Regions from separate parts of the Vermiculatibacterium agrestimuris genome, predicted to be linked through region 3. Evidence: predicted binding sites of a transcription regulator. Region 3 holds the regulator's gene; each other region holds the start of a gene.
What was found. The regulator Rex, encoded in region 3, represses fermentation and respiration genes when NADH is low (regulators of the CRP and FNR family bind a similar motif). The targets are predictions, from matches to a motif close to ATTGTTAANNNNTTAACAAT.
Positions count from the first base shown of each region.

Region 1: NFR87_RS08925 (flavocytochrome c) is a predicted target of Rex. The motif match lies at 1,736-1,755, and genes of this name have one in related genera.
Region 2: NFR87_RS08285 (acyl-CoA dehydrogenase) is a predicted target of Rex. The motif match lies at 1,523-1,542, and genes of this name have one in related genera.
Region 4: gap (type I glyceraldehyde-3-phosphate dehydrogenase) is a predicted target of Rex. The motif match lies at 1,899-1,918, and genes of this name have one in related genera.

Region 1 covers NZ_CALPCU010000028.1:2,717-6,160, reverse strand. Annotated here, with positions in the region: gene NFR87_RS08940 (NusG domain II-containing protein) at 1-114, shown strand, start outside; gene NFR87_RS08935 (Gx transporter family protein) at 116-655, shown strand; gene NFR87_RS08930 (FAD:protein FMN transferase) at 652-1,668, shown strand; gene NFR87_RS08925 (flavocytochrome c) at 1,848-3,444, shown strand, end outside.
Region 2 covers NZ_CALPCU010000023.1:2,364-5,807, forward strand. Annotated here, with positions in the region: gene NFR87_RS08275 (electron transfer flavoprotein subunit beta/FixA family protein) at 1-425, shown strand, start outside; gene NFR87_RS08280 (electron transfer flavoprotein subunit alpha/FixB family protein) at 441-1,445, shown strand; gene NFR87_RS08285 (acyl-CoA dehydrogenase) at 1,569-2,711, shown strand; gene NFR87_RS08290 (superoxide dismutase family protein) at 2,826-3,347, opposite strand.
Region 3 covers NZ_CALPCU010000001.1:192,231-195,674, forward strand. Annotated here, with positions in the region: gene NFR87_RS00950 (amidase domain-containing protein) at 1-89, opposite strand, end outside; gene NFR87_RS00955 (hypothetical protein) at 199-1,272, opposite strand; gene NFR87_RS00960 (redox-sensing transcriptional repressor Rex) at 1,269-1,898, opposite strand; gene ligA (NAD-dependent DNA ligase LigA) at 2,067-3,444, opposite strand, start outside.
Region 4 covers NZ_CALPCU010000037.1:5,321-8,764, reverse strand. Annotated here, with positions in the region: gene NFR87_RS09720 (cation diffusion facilitator family transporter) at 1-784, opposite strand, end outside; gene NFR87_RS09715 (sensor histidine kinase) at 900-1,688, opposite strand; gene gap (type I glyceraldehyde-3-phosphate dehydrogenase) at 1,931-2,941, shown strand; gene NFR87_RS09705 (helix-turn-helix domain-containing protein) at 3,035-3,444, opposite strand, start outside.

The DNA of each region.
Region 1 (3,444 bases), on a different contig from region 3:
GTCTACCAGGGGGAGATGTCCATGGAGAATTATGAGCGGCGCGGCCTGCGGCAATGGATCGTCTGTCTGCCCAACCAGGTGACGGTGGAGCTGGTATTGGAGGGCGGGGAGTAATATGGAGCGAACCTCTTCTCGGTTCACCACCCAGCGGCTGACCCGTTTGGCCCTGCTCTCGGCGGCGGCGGTGGTGCTTGGCTATATGGAAAACCTCCTCGCCGCTGTGATGGCGCTGCCTCCGGGGATCAAGCTGGGACTGGCCAACACAGTGCTGCTCTACGCCATCTATCTGTTGGGGGCAAGGTATGCGGTGCTTCTGATGCTGATGAAGGTGGTGCTTACCGGCTTTATGTCGGGCAATCTGGCGGCGGCGTTCTTTTATAGTATGGGTGGCGGCGTTCTGAGCCTTGTTATGATGCTTTTGGTGAAAAAGCTGGGCCGGGACAGCGTCTCCATCGTGGGCGTGTCGGTGGTAGGCGCGATATTCCACAACGTGGGCCAGATCCTGGTGGCCGCGCTCATTATGGAGACGCCGGGGCTGTTGTTCTATGTCTTTCCCCTGATGATCTCGGCCGTAGTCACCGGCATCATCACCGGTATTGCCGGGCGGCAGATCGTGCGGGTGCTGCGGCTTCCCGGCGCGGAGGGACAGGGATGAGAAAAAAGCTGATATGGGGATTGGCCCTGGCCCTGGCGCTGACCGGCTGCGGCGGCGGTCCTGCCGTGGCTCCGCGCGTCACCACTGCGCCGGCCGAGCCCAAAAGCCAGGTGGCGTTTTTCTTCGACACTGTGGTGACCATGAACATCTACACCGATGACGAGACGCTTCTCTCCGACGCCCAGGCGGAATGTCAGCGGTATGAGGACTTGCTGAGCAAGACAGTGGAGGGCTCTGACGTCTGGAATCTGAACCACGCGGGAGGAAAGCGGATCCAGGTCAGTCCCGAGACCCGGGAGATCCTGGAAAAGGCGCTGGAGTACTCCGCCCTTTCTGAAGGAGCTTTTGACATTACCATCGGCGCCTGCGTAGACCTGTGGGATTTCACAGGGGAGGGGATGGGGCGCCTTCCTGACGAGACCGCCTTGGCCCAGGCCGCCGAGAAAGTGGGTTGGGCCCAGATCGACATGGACGAGGAGGGAGTCCTGCTTCCCGCCGGCGTCACCATCGACCTGGGGGCCATTGCCAAGGGCTATATCACCGACCGCATTGCCGATTTTATGCGGCAGCGGGGCGTGGAGAGCGGTTTTCTGAACTTTGGCGGGAATGTACTGGCCATCGGCGGTAAGCCCGATGGCACCGACTGGAATATTGGCATACAGGATCCCCGGGGCCTTCAGCAGCAGGCCGTGGTGGGCGCTGTGCCCGTAAGGGATCAGGCTGTGGTCACCAGCGGCATCTATGAGCGGGGCTTTGATCTGGACGGAGTGCGCTATCACCATATTCTGGATACCGCCACCGGCTGGCCGGTGCAGAATGAGCTGGCCGGCGTTTCCATCATTGCCCCGGATGCCTTTGACGCCGATACGCTATCTACCGCGGTGTTTGCCATGGGCTTGGAAAAGGGAACTGCTTTCATTGAGAGCCTGGATGGGATCGAGGCCATCTTTGTCACACGGGAGGACGAGGTGACCTGGACTTCCGGGCTGGAGGGGCGGTTCCAGCCGACATAATGGAATAATGGGAAAAAGGGTCTTCTCTGCCTGCGGCAGGGGAGGTCCTTTTTGACATGGCCAGAAAAATGTGAATTTTTTATCAAATTTTATTGCGTATTCCAAAACATGGTGCTATAATACCACATTGTTCGGGAGAAAAATCCCAATACAAATCAAAACTTAAGGAGAGGAACAATATGAAGAAGAGACTAGGCGCTCTGCTGCTGGCCGCGGCCATGATCTGTGGCTTGGCTGCGTGCAGCAACGAGGGCAAGGAAAGCCCCGCGCCTGCGGACGCCGTCACCGGCGTTGGCGAGGGCAGCGGCTACGGCGGCGCTATCAAGGTGGAGGTCACTCTGTCCGCGGACAAGAGCAAGATCGAGAAGATCGACGTGACCGAGAGCAATGAGACCCCGGAGATCGGCGGCAAGGCCATTGAGCTGCTGACGACTTCCATTCTGAACGACCAGACCATCAACCTGGACGCCATCAGCGGCGCCACCCTGGCTTCCGACGGCTTCCTGGGCGCCGTGGAGGCCGCTCTGACGGCGGCCGGGGCCGATGTGGCCAACTTTAACTCCAAAGTTGAAGGCGGCAACGGCGAGGAGCAGACTATGGATGTGGACGTGGTGGTCGTGGGCGCCGGCGGCGCCGGCATGACCGCCGCCATTGCCGCCGCCCAGGCCGGCAAGAAGGTCGTCATCCTGGAGAAGACCGCCATGGTGGGCGGCAACTCCGTCAAAGCCACCGGCGGCATGAACGCCGCCAAGACCGAGTGGCAGGACACCAACGAGTTCACCGAGAACGCCGGTGTGGAGAAGACCCTCGGCTCTGCCGCCGAGACCTACCCCGAGCTCAGTGACCTGGTGGCGACTGTCCAGAAGGAGTATGACGACTGGAAGGCCGCCGGCTCCAACGGCTACTTCGACAGCGTGAACCTGTTCATTCTGGACACCATGGTGGGCGGCAAGGGGATCAATGACAAGGAGCTTGTCAGCGCCCTGGCCAATAATTCTGCCGCCGCCATCGACTGGCTGGACGGTATCGGCGCCGAGCTGCACAATGTGGGCTCCTTCGGCGGCGCGTCCGTCAAGCGGATCCACCGCCCCGTGGACGCCGAGGGCAAGACCGTCTCTGTCGGCGGTTACATCGTTCCCATTCTGGAGAAGGCCTGCGCCGACAACGGCGTGGAGATCATCTTCAACGCCCCTGTGACCGAGATCCTCATGGACGGCGGCAAGGCCGTGGGCGTGAAGGCCGAGGGCTATACCGTCAACGCCAAGAGCGTCGTCCTGGCCTGCGGCGGCTTCGGCGCCAACCTGAAGATGGTGGCCGAGCTCAAGCCTGAGCTGGACGGCTTTGTCACCACCAACGCGCCCGGCTGCACCGGCGACGGCATCAAGATGGCCGAGGCCGTGGGAGCTGCCACTGTGGACATGGATCAGATCCAGATCCATCCCACTGTGGAGCAGAACACCTCCGCTCTGATCACCGAGGGTCTGCGCGGCGACGGCGCCATTCTGGTCAATGCCGAGGGCCTGCGCTTCTGCGACGAGGTGGGCACCCGTGATGCCGTCTCCGCCGCTGAGCTGGCTCAGACGGGCGGCAACGCCTGGCTGGTGGTGGATCAGAAGATGGTGGACGCCTCCAGCGTCATCGCCGGCTACATCAAGAAGGGCTTCACCGTTCAGGGCGACACCTACGCCGACCTGGCCAAGGCCATGGGCGTGCCCGAGGATGTGCTTCCCGAGACCATGGAGAAGTGGAACGCCTGCGTGGCGGCCGGCAAGGACG
Region 2 (3,444 bases), on a different contig from region 3:
ACGGCGACACCGCCCAGGTGGGCCCCGAGATCGCCGAGCATCTGGGCTATCCCCAGGTCACCTACGGCCTGGAGGCCGAGGTGGACGGCGACACCCTCAAGGTCACCAAGGAGATGGAGGACGGCAAGGCCGTCATCGGCATCAAGTTCCCCTGTGTGATTACATACACCAAGCCCGCCTGGGATCCCCGCTATCCCACCATCAAGCGGAAGATGGCCGCCAACCGGGCTGAGATCCCCACTCTGGACGACACCATGTTCCCCGAGATGGATACCACCCGCATCGGCCTGAAAGGCTCTCCCACCCATGTGAAGAAGACCTTCGTGCCCCAGAAGAAGACCGGCGGCGTGAAGATCCAGGAGGCCGACAACGAGACCAGCGCCAAGAAGCTCTTCGAGCTGCTCAGCGGCGCCAGCATTATTTAAGGGAGGGGACGTACAATGGAAGCAAAGACCAAAGACCTGTGGGTATTTGTTGAGACCAACGAGGACGGCACCGCCAAGAACGTGGGCATTGAGCTGCTCAGCCCCGGCAAGATGATGGCTGGCAAGCAGGGCGGCCAGCTGGTGGCCGTTGTCATCGGCAGCGGCGTGGACGCCGCCGTCAACGACGCCGCCACCCATGGCGCCGACAAGGTGATCGTGGTGGACGGCCCCGAGTACAAGCAGTACAGCACCGACGCCTATGCCATCGCGCTGTGCACTCTGGTGGAGAAGTACGGCCCCACCAGCATGATGATCGGCGCCACCAACAACGGCCGCGATCTGGGCCCCCGGGTGTCCTGCCGTCTGAACACCGGCCTCACCGCCGACTGCACCGCCCTGGATATTGATGAGGAGAGCGGCAACGTGGCCTGGACCCGTCCCGCCTTCGGCGGCAACCTGATGGCCACCATCCTCTGCCCCGATCACCGTCCTCAGATTGGCACCGTCCGTCCCGGCGTGTTCAAGAAGGCTGAGGCCACTGCCGCCGCCGCTGAGATCATCAAGGAAGACATCCATGTGGACGCCAAGGATATCCGCACCCAGATCCTGGAGCTGATCCAGGACATGGACAGTGAGAAGGTGGATCTGGAAGGCGCGGAGATCATCGTCTCCGGCGGCCGCGGCGTGGGCGGCCCCGAGGGCTTCGCCCCCGTGAAGGCCCTGGCCGACGTGCTGGGCGCCACCGTGGGCGCTTCCCGTGCCGCCGTGGACGCCGGCTGGATCGCCCACAGCCACCAGGTGGGCCAGACCGGTAAGACCGTCGGCCCCAAGCTGTACATCGCCTGCGGCATCTCCGGCGCCATTCAGCACCTGGCCGGTATGAGCGGCTCTGACTGCATCGTGGCCATCAATAAGGATCCCGACGCCCCCATCTTCGATGTGGCCGACTACGGCGTGGTGGGCAACCTCTTTGAGGTACTGCCTGTCCTCACTGAGGAGATCAAGAAGGCCCGGGCCTAAGCGAAACAATATCCCTTGTTCGTTCCTTGCGCCGCCCTCCCCGAGCATCTGAGAGCGGCGCAAGGTCATATTTAGACATTGTCTAAAACTTCACAATTGGCCAATTAAAAGGAGGAAAACAGTATGGATTTTCATTTTAGCGCGGAAGAGCAGGAAATTCTGGATATGCTCCATGATTTCTGCCTGAAGGAGGTCGCCCCCATCGCCGCCGAGGTGGATGAGAACGAGCGCTTCCCTGAGGAGACCTGGCACAAGCTGGCTGAGATGGGCATGATGGGCGTTCCCTTCCCCGAGGAGTACGGCGGGGCCGGCCTGACCTATCTCAACTACATCGGCGTGTGTGAGGAGCTGGCCAAGCACTGCGCCACCACCTCCGTGATGGTCTCCGCCCACACCTCCCTGTGCGCCTGGCCCATTTTCAACTTCGGCACCGAGGAGCAGAAGGCGAAGTATCTGCCGCCCCTGGCCACCGGCGAGAAGCTGGGCGCCTTCGGCCTGACTGAGCCCGGCGCCGGCACCGACGCCGCCATGCAGAAGACCACCGCCGAGGATAAGGGCGACCACTGGGTGCTCAACGGTTCCAAGATCTTCATCACCAACGCCGGCTTTGCCGACGTGTTCGTGGTCTTCGCCATGACCGACAAGAGCCTGGGCACCAAGGGCATCTCCGCCTTTATCGTGGAGAAGGACTTCCCCGGCTTCAAGGTGGGCGCCCACGAGAAGAAGATGGGCATCCGCGGCTCCTCCACCTGCGAGCTTGTCTTTGAGGACTGCATCGTGCCCAAGGAGAACCTGCTGGGCGAGCTGAACAAGGGCTTCAAGGTGGCCATGATGACCCTGGACGGCGGCCGGATCGGCATTGCCGCCCAGGCTCTGGGTATCGCCCAGGCCGCCATCGACGAGTGCGTGAAGTACACCAGCGAGCGCGTCCAGTTTGGCAAGCGCATCAGCCAGTTCCAGAACACCCAGTTCCAGCTGGCCGACATGCAGGCCAGGACCGACGCCGCCCGGCTGCTGGTCTACCGGGCCGCCCAGGCCAAGCAGGATCACGAGCCCCACAGCCACCTGGCCGCCATGGCCAAGCTGGTGGCCGCTGAGACTGCCTCCGACGTGACCCGCCGCGCTCTTCAGCTCACCGGCGGTTACGGCTACACCCGGGAGTATCCCTTCGAGCGGTTTATGCGCGACGCCAAGATCACCGAGATCTATGAGGGCACCAGCGAAGTCCAGCGCATGGTCATCTCCGGCTGGATGGGCGTGAAATAAGGCGCTCACGGCAAAAAATTGAAGCAAAAAAAGGCCCGTCCCCTGGGGGACGGGCCTTTTTTGCTTTTTCCCGTAATGGAGACGCAAGAGCAAGCGCGGGGACGGAGCTGACTCTTACGGACGGGAACTTGCCGTTCCACGGATCACGCCGCAGGCGATCTTCGTGCCGGAATTGCCCGATGGCTGCGTGGTAAAATCATCCGGGTGGTCGTGGATGATGACCGTTCTGCCGATCACCTCATTTACATCAAAGCGATCCGTGAGAAACACACAGAGGGCAAACCCGTCGTTTTCAAACAGCGGCGGCAGGTCGCCGGCGTGGTACGGATGGGCGCAGTCGCCCGGATCGTAGTGGGACATGGCGTCCGCAAAGGGATCGTCCATGCTGCCTGCACAGTCGGTTCCCTTATGAATGTGGAACCCGAAGATCCGCCCCTGGCAGGGGAGGTCGGAATGGGGAAGACCGCTGATTTCGGCCCGGACGATCACGCCCGCGCAGGTTTGATAGAATCGCACGCTGCCTGATATATCGGGGTAGCTTTCGCTGCCCACGATTTTTGCCGCCGCCCGCGGTCTGCCGCGCAGGACGGAGAGAAGATGGAGCTTTGAATTGCCGCAGGACGAAAAATGATCCATAGAAATCCTCCTTTTTACCAGATTATGCGGAGGATAGCGTCCTTGACAACCATTTTAGAGCTTATCGTGAAGCAGCTCTGCGAAGGTTTGTGGGTGC
Region 3 (3,444 bases):
TCATAGAATTTGGGATTGCGGCCATATGCCCATCGGTGGGCGTAGGCCACGGCGGCAGCACGGTCGTAAGGGAGCGTGAGAGTGGTCATAAGCGTCCCTCCTTTCCCGCCATCCTATGCCGCCGCAGAAGAAAAAGAAACCGCTGCCGAATTCGTTCGGCAGCGGTTTTAATTATAAATGACGAAAAGGCAATTCCCTTTACAAACGCTGAGAAGAAAGACCTGACATGGCACTTTGGGCTGTGGCGGCATCAATGGCGCCCGCTGCGGCCAGGCGTTCCAGAAGGGTGCCTCCCCCCTCCCCTGCGGTTTTTGCCGATAGGGCGAAGTAGGACAGGTAGACGGTTTGTGCCCGCAGGAAGGGCTTTTGCGCGAGCAGCGTGCCCTCCCCTGCGGTCAGGACGCCCAAGGTCTGCGCGTCGGTCAAAGCGGTCTCCCACTGAAAATCACTGCCCTCCATATAGCCCAAAGCCCGCAGGAGAAAGGTGGTGTAGTCTCCAGCGGAGATGGGGGCGTCGCTGCCGAAGATGACCCGCCACTGCTCGTCTACGCCCTGCCCCTTGGTATAGCCTCTATCATAGGCATAGGCGACATAGGGCAGCGCCCAGTCAGGGACGTCGGTAAAGTGGATCCCGCTGCCGGGGTAGCTGAGCGCGGACTGCTCCTCCCCCATCAGGCGCAGGAAAAGGACGAGGCCCTGAATACGGGTTGGGGCCAGCTCCAAGTCGTAGCCGGAGCCATAGGGTGTGTCAGTGCCCTTAAAAAGGCCCATGGTCTTCAATGCGTCAGCCAGGGCGTTGTAGTCCGTCTCAGTGCTGGGACTGAGCTGATAGGGGCCGGTGAGACGTACCACCGCCGTATCGGTGGTGACGGAGAAAGCGGCCTGGGTCTGCTCCGCAGCCAGATAGCGATGGCCGGTCACAGGTAAGCCGGTGTGCTCTTCTCCGGTGGTGATGTCCACTACCGTGCCGGCACTGGAGAGCGAAAGTCCCCCTGCCAGTGGAGTTAGGGCCGCGCCACTGTCCAACCGAAGCACGTCTCCCCGCTTGATGCGCAGCTCAGTACCACTGGAGGTGGAGGAGTTCTCCAATGCGTCTATGCGCTCCTCTGCCCTGGCGTCTGCCTGGGTGACAGCGTTGGGAATGAAGGTGCTTTTCAGCCAGCCCAGGGCAATGAGAGGATCGGCGGCAGAGCCGGGATCCGCGGCGATGGCGCCGCCGGCGCAGATGAGAGTCCCTGCCAACAGCAAGGCCATTACCTTTCGGTGTTTCATGACGCCTCCGAAATAAAGTAGCTGAGCGCCAGGAGGCTGTCGGCAAAGTGGACGTTTTCCACCACGATGCCGGAATCCGCATGGAGTTCTGAGTTGGTAAAGTTCCAGATCCCCTTTACGCCGCCGGCAATGAGACGCTCCGACATCTCCCCTGCTACAGAGCCGGGAACGGTAAGAACACCGATGCTGGTGGGGTGAGCGCTGAGATAGTGCTCAAGCTCCTCAATGGGGTAAATGGGCACGCCGGAGATATCGTGGCCAATGAGCTCCGGACACACGTCAAAGGCGGCGGTGAGACGTACGCCGCTGCGGTCAAAGTGGAAGTTTTCCAGCAGGGCCCGCCCCAGGTTGCCGGCGCCCAGGATAACTGCGGTGTGGCCCTGATTCATGCCTAAAATATCCGCGACCTCCTTGCGGAGCGACTCCACATTGTAGCCATACCCCTGCTGTCCGAACTCGCCAAAGCAGGAGAGATCCTGACGGATCTGGGAGGCGGTGAGATGCATGGACTTGCCCAGAGCACTGGAGGAGATCCGCACAACGCCCTGCCGGGCCAGATCGCTAAGATGCCGGTAATATCGGGGCAAGCGGCGGATAACAGCGCTGGAAACTTTGTCCTTCTTCATGGTATTTGCAACTCCTTGTTTCTGCGTCTTTCTATACTAAGTCTACCCTATCCGAGCCAACTTGTCAAACTTTTTCACAATCAAAAAGAAGATGATTTGAAAAAAGTCAAGGGTCGTTGAAAAAACACCCCTCTGGGAACAGGCCCATAGGGGTGTTTTTCGACATATTTATTGCTCCAATAATTGGAGGAAGGCGGCCTCGTCCAATATGGGAACATCCAGCTCCTGAGCCTTGCGGAGCTTAGAGCCGGCAGCCTCGCCCGCGACCACATAGGAGGTCTTCTTGGATACGGAGCCGGAGACCTTCCCGCCCAGCGCCTGAATACGCTCCCCTGCTTCCTTCCGGGTGAAGCCGGTCAGCTCACCGGTGAGGACAAAGGTAAGCCCGGAGAACTTGTCACCCACCGGCTGGGCGCGACTTTCCATATTTACCCCAGCCGTACGGAGGGTCTCCACCAAATGCTGAGATTGTGGATCGGCGAACCAGGCGGTGATGTTTTGAGCCGTGACGGGGCCGATGTCGGGCACTGCGGCCAGGTCCTCTTCTGTAGCGGCGATCAGGGCGTCCAGAGAACCGAACTGGCGGGCCAGGAGCTGGGCGGCGCGCTGGCCGACCTGACGAATGCCAAAGGCATAAAGAAGCCTCGAAAGATCGTTTTCCTTAGATTTTTCAATGGCGGAGATAAGGTTCTCCGCCGACTTTTTCCCCATGCGCTCCAGCTTGGCAACGTCTTCGGCCCGAAGACTGTATAGGTCGCCGGGGGTCTTCAGAAGGCCGGCGTTGACCAGATTCTCCACATTGGCACTCCCCAGCCCCTCGATGTCCATGGCATCCCGGGAGGCAAAATGTGCCAGGTGCCGGAGAAGTTGGGCGGGACATTCGGCACCGGTACAGCGCAGAGCAGCGCCATCCTCATCCCGAACCACGGGAGCCCCGCAAACAGGACAGTGATCCGGCAGATGATAAGGCACGGTGTCCGGCGGCCGCCGCTCCTTGAGAACAGAGACGATCTCCGGGATGATCTCCCCTGCCTTTTGGACGAGGACAGTGTCTCCGATCCGAACGTCCTTTTCCGTTATAAAGTCCTGGTTGTGCAGTGTGGCATTGGTGACGGTGGTGCCCGCCAGCCGTACCGGAGCTACCACCGCTTTCGGGGTCAAGACCCCGGTGCGGCCTACCTGGACAAGGATGTCTACAATTGTAGACTCCTTCTGTTCGGGGGGATATTTATAGGCGACGGCCCAGCGGGGGAACTTAGCAGTGCTGCCGAGGGCCTCTCTATCTGCAAGGGAATTTACCTTTACAACAGCGCCGTCAATATCAAATTCAAACCTTTCGCGATTGTCACCGATGGCTTGAATATGCCCAAAGCATTCATCGATGGAAGTGCAACGTATGTGTGGGATCACACGAAAATGTTGGGATTCCAGGTATTCCAGGGCTTCGAGATGGGCTGTAAAGGACTTCCCCTCTACATGCTGGATGTTGAAGATCAGGATGTCCAGCTTCCGTTCCGCGGCGATCTTGGGATCCAGCTGCCGCAGA
Region 4 (3,444 bases), on a different contig from region 3:
TCACATGGCCGGGGCCGTAGTCGTGCACCATCAGGTCGTGGACGCCGGCGATCTCCGGGTGGCTGAGGACGGTCTGGCGGATGCCCTCCACCAGAGCGGGGTCGGGGGCCTTGCCCAGCAGAGGATCAATGGTGTCCTTGGCGGCCTCCCACCCGGCCCGGAGGACGAAGGCGGCCACCACCACGCCCACCCAGCCGTCAATGGACACCTGGGCAAAATGACTGACCAGCAGGCCCAGCAGCACTGCGCCGGTGGCCACGCAGTCAGAGAGGGAGTCGGCGGCAGTGGCGGCCATGGCGGCGGAAGAGATGCGGCGGCTCAAAGACCTGTTGAACAGGTACATCCACAGCTTGACCGCGATGGAGGCGCACAGGATCCCCACAGACAGCCAGGAGAAATGGACGGCCTCAGGACGGAGGATCTTCTCCAGGGCCCCCTTGGCCAGCTCCACCCCCACCAGCAGAATGGCCGCGGATACCGCCAGGCCCGCCAGATACTCCATACGCCCGTGGCCGTAGGGATGATCCCGGTCAGCGGCCTGACCCGCCATGTGGAAGCCCACCAGAGTCACAAGAGAGGAGGCGGCGTCGGAGAGGTTGTTGAAGGCGTCGGCGGTGACGGACACCGCCCCGGTGAGAAGTCCGGCGATGAATTTGCCCATGCACAAAAGCACGTTGAGCAGGATCCCGGTGATGCCGGACAGGGCGCCGCAGCGCTCCCGCACCTCCGGAGACTGGACGTCCTGGTAATTGGGGACAAAACGGCGCAGGAGAAATTCTGTCAAGGCAAACGCCCCCTTTTTAAGATGTAGGATATGGGTCTGATTATCTCACGGATCGGCCGCAACGTCAACGGGAAACAGGGGGAAAAACAAGCCGCCCCCAGAGGAGACGGCTTGATCAATCCAGATTTTCCGGCATGAACTGCTCCAGAGGAAGGAGCGGGGAGAGCTCCACCAGAAGAAGGGGGAACCCGCCGGTCAGATCGCTCCGGAGAGGCGTTTTTACGATCTCGCTGGGCTGGGACGGTGGGGTTTGGGGAAGAGAGAGGGTCACGGACAGCCCGCCGCCGGCCCGGTCATGCCACATCACCGTGCCCTTGTGGAGCCGGGCGATCTTTTTGACCATGTCCATACCCAGGCCCACGCCGCCGGGCGTTTTGAGGAAGGGGTCAGCCCAGGAGGTGGCGCTGAGCTGGGGATCGGCGCCCATGCCGGGGCCGTTGTCCTCCACCGTCAGGAGGATGCTGCCGCCGCTCAGGGCCGCGCGCAGCCACACCTTGCCGCCCTCGCCCGCGGCCTGGATGGCGTTGGTCAGAAGGTTCAGCAGAGCCTGCTCCAACAGCAGGGGGTCGGCCATGGTGGAATAGTCGCCGCTGTCCACAGACCAGGAGAAGTCCACCTTCAGATCGGCGGCGATGTGCTCCAGGGACTCTCCCAGCCGGCGGCACGGCTGGGCCACGTCGATGAGCTGAGACTGGAGGATGGGCGTGCTCCCATGGACAAACTCCAGGTGCTGAATGGTGCGCATCAGGCGGTAGAGGGCCTGGTCGGACATGGCCAGGCAGTCCAGATCCCGTTGGACGCCCTTTTCCCGCACCAGGGCGGTGAGGAGATGGTTGGCGGAAAAGAGGGTATTGATCTGTTCCCGCAGCTCCCACAGAAGCCGCCGATAGGTTTCCTCGTCCATATCCATCCCTCCATTTCCTCCAGTTTGCGCAAAATCTTGTTTAAAAGTATACCAAAATATGGGGCCAGCAACAACACCTTTTGACAAAATTTGTCGTTTCTTGTCGAAAGTGTGAAATAAGAGGTGCAAAAACTGTAAAAAATTTCCCCAGAATCAGCAAAATTCCCCTTTGCAAATAGAAGGAATTGGGATATAATGATGGGCGCAAGCATCGTTAATACTATAACAAAGGAGTAATGAACATGAGCATCAAAGTTGGCATTAACGGCTTTGGCCGGATCGGCCGTATGGTCTTCCGGGCCAGCATCAATCATCCTGACATCGAGATCGTGGGTATCAACGATCTGTGTCCTGCCGACTACCTGGCCTATATGCTGAAGTACGACACCATGCACGGCCAGTTCAAGGGCGAGGTCTCCTCCGACGACAAGGGCATCATCGTCAACGGCAAGACCATCCCCGTCTTTGCCGAGCGGGATCCCGCCAACATCCCCTGGGGCAAGCTGGGCGCGGAGTACGTGGTGGAGTCCACCGGCCTGTTCCTGACCAAGGAGAAGGCCCAGGCCCACATCACCGCCGGCGCCAAGAAGGTGGTCATGTCCGCCCCCTCCAAGGACGACACCCCCATGTTCGTGTGCGGCGTGAACCTGGACGCCTACACCCCCGACATGCAGTTCGTCTCCAACGCCTCCTGCACCACCAACTGCCTGGCCCCCATCGCCAAGGTGCTCAACGACGCCTTCGGCATCAAGGATGGCCTGATGACCACCGTCCACTCCACCACCGCCACCCAGAAGACGGTGGACGGCGTTTCCATGAAGGACTGGCGGGGCGGCCGCGCCGCCTCTGGCAACATCATCCCCTCCTCCACCGGCGCCGCCAAGGCCGTGGGCAAGGTCATCCCCGCCCTGAACGGCAAGCTCACCGGTATGTCCATGCGGGTGCCCACCCTGGACGTGTCTGTGGTGGATCTGACCGTCAACCTGGCCAAGAGCGCCACCTATGACGAGATCTGCGCGGCCATGAAGAAGGCCAGCGAGGGCGAGCTGAAGGGCGTTCTGGGCTACACCGATGAGGATGTGGTCTCCAGCGACTTCCTGGGCGATCCCCGCACCTCCATCTTCGACGCCAAGGCCGGCATCGCCCTCACCGATACCTTCGTGAAGGTGGTCTCCTGGTACGACAACGAGATGGGCTACTCCAACAAGGTGCTGGATCTCATCGAGCACATGTACAAGGTGGATCATAAGTAAGACAGATATTCAAAGCGATAAAAATGCTCCCTCTTGGGTCATAGACCCAAGAGGGAGTATTTTTATAAGAGTGCAAAAATCGAACTACTTCATTTATTGATGAAGCTGTCCACGTCTATGCCGAAGCTCTGCCCAGAGCCCGAAAAGGAGCAAGAGAAGGGAGAGGGGCAGGAGCAGGAGAAAGATCAAAATATTGACCCAGGCCGGATCTCCCGCGGCCCGCCGGGCCAGCAGGGCGGAAAAGGAGAAATACTCCCAAAACCGGGGGCCCTCCGACTGGGAGAGCAGAATGGTACACAGAGTGTTGAATACCGGGATGAGGAGGCTGGTCGTCAGCGCCAGTACGCCGGCCTTCAAAAGAGGGCCTGTGGGGAGCCAGCGTACACAGGCCAGGTATCCCCAGCCGAAGAGCGTCCCTGCCGCCGTCAGGGGATAACCCACCCCCAGCAGCCAGTCTCCTCCGGTAAAGGCCCAGATCACCGTCAGCAGAAGAAAAAGCCAAG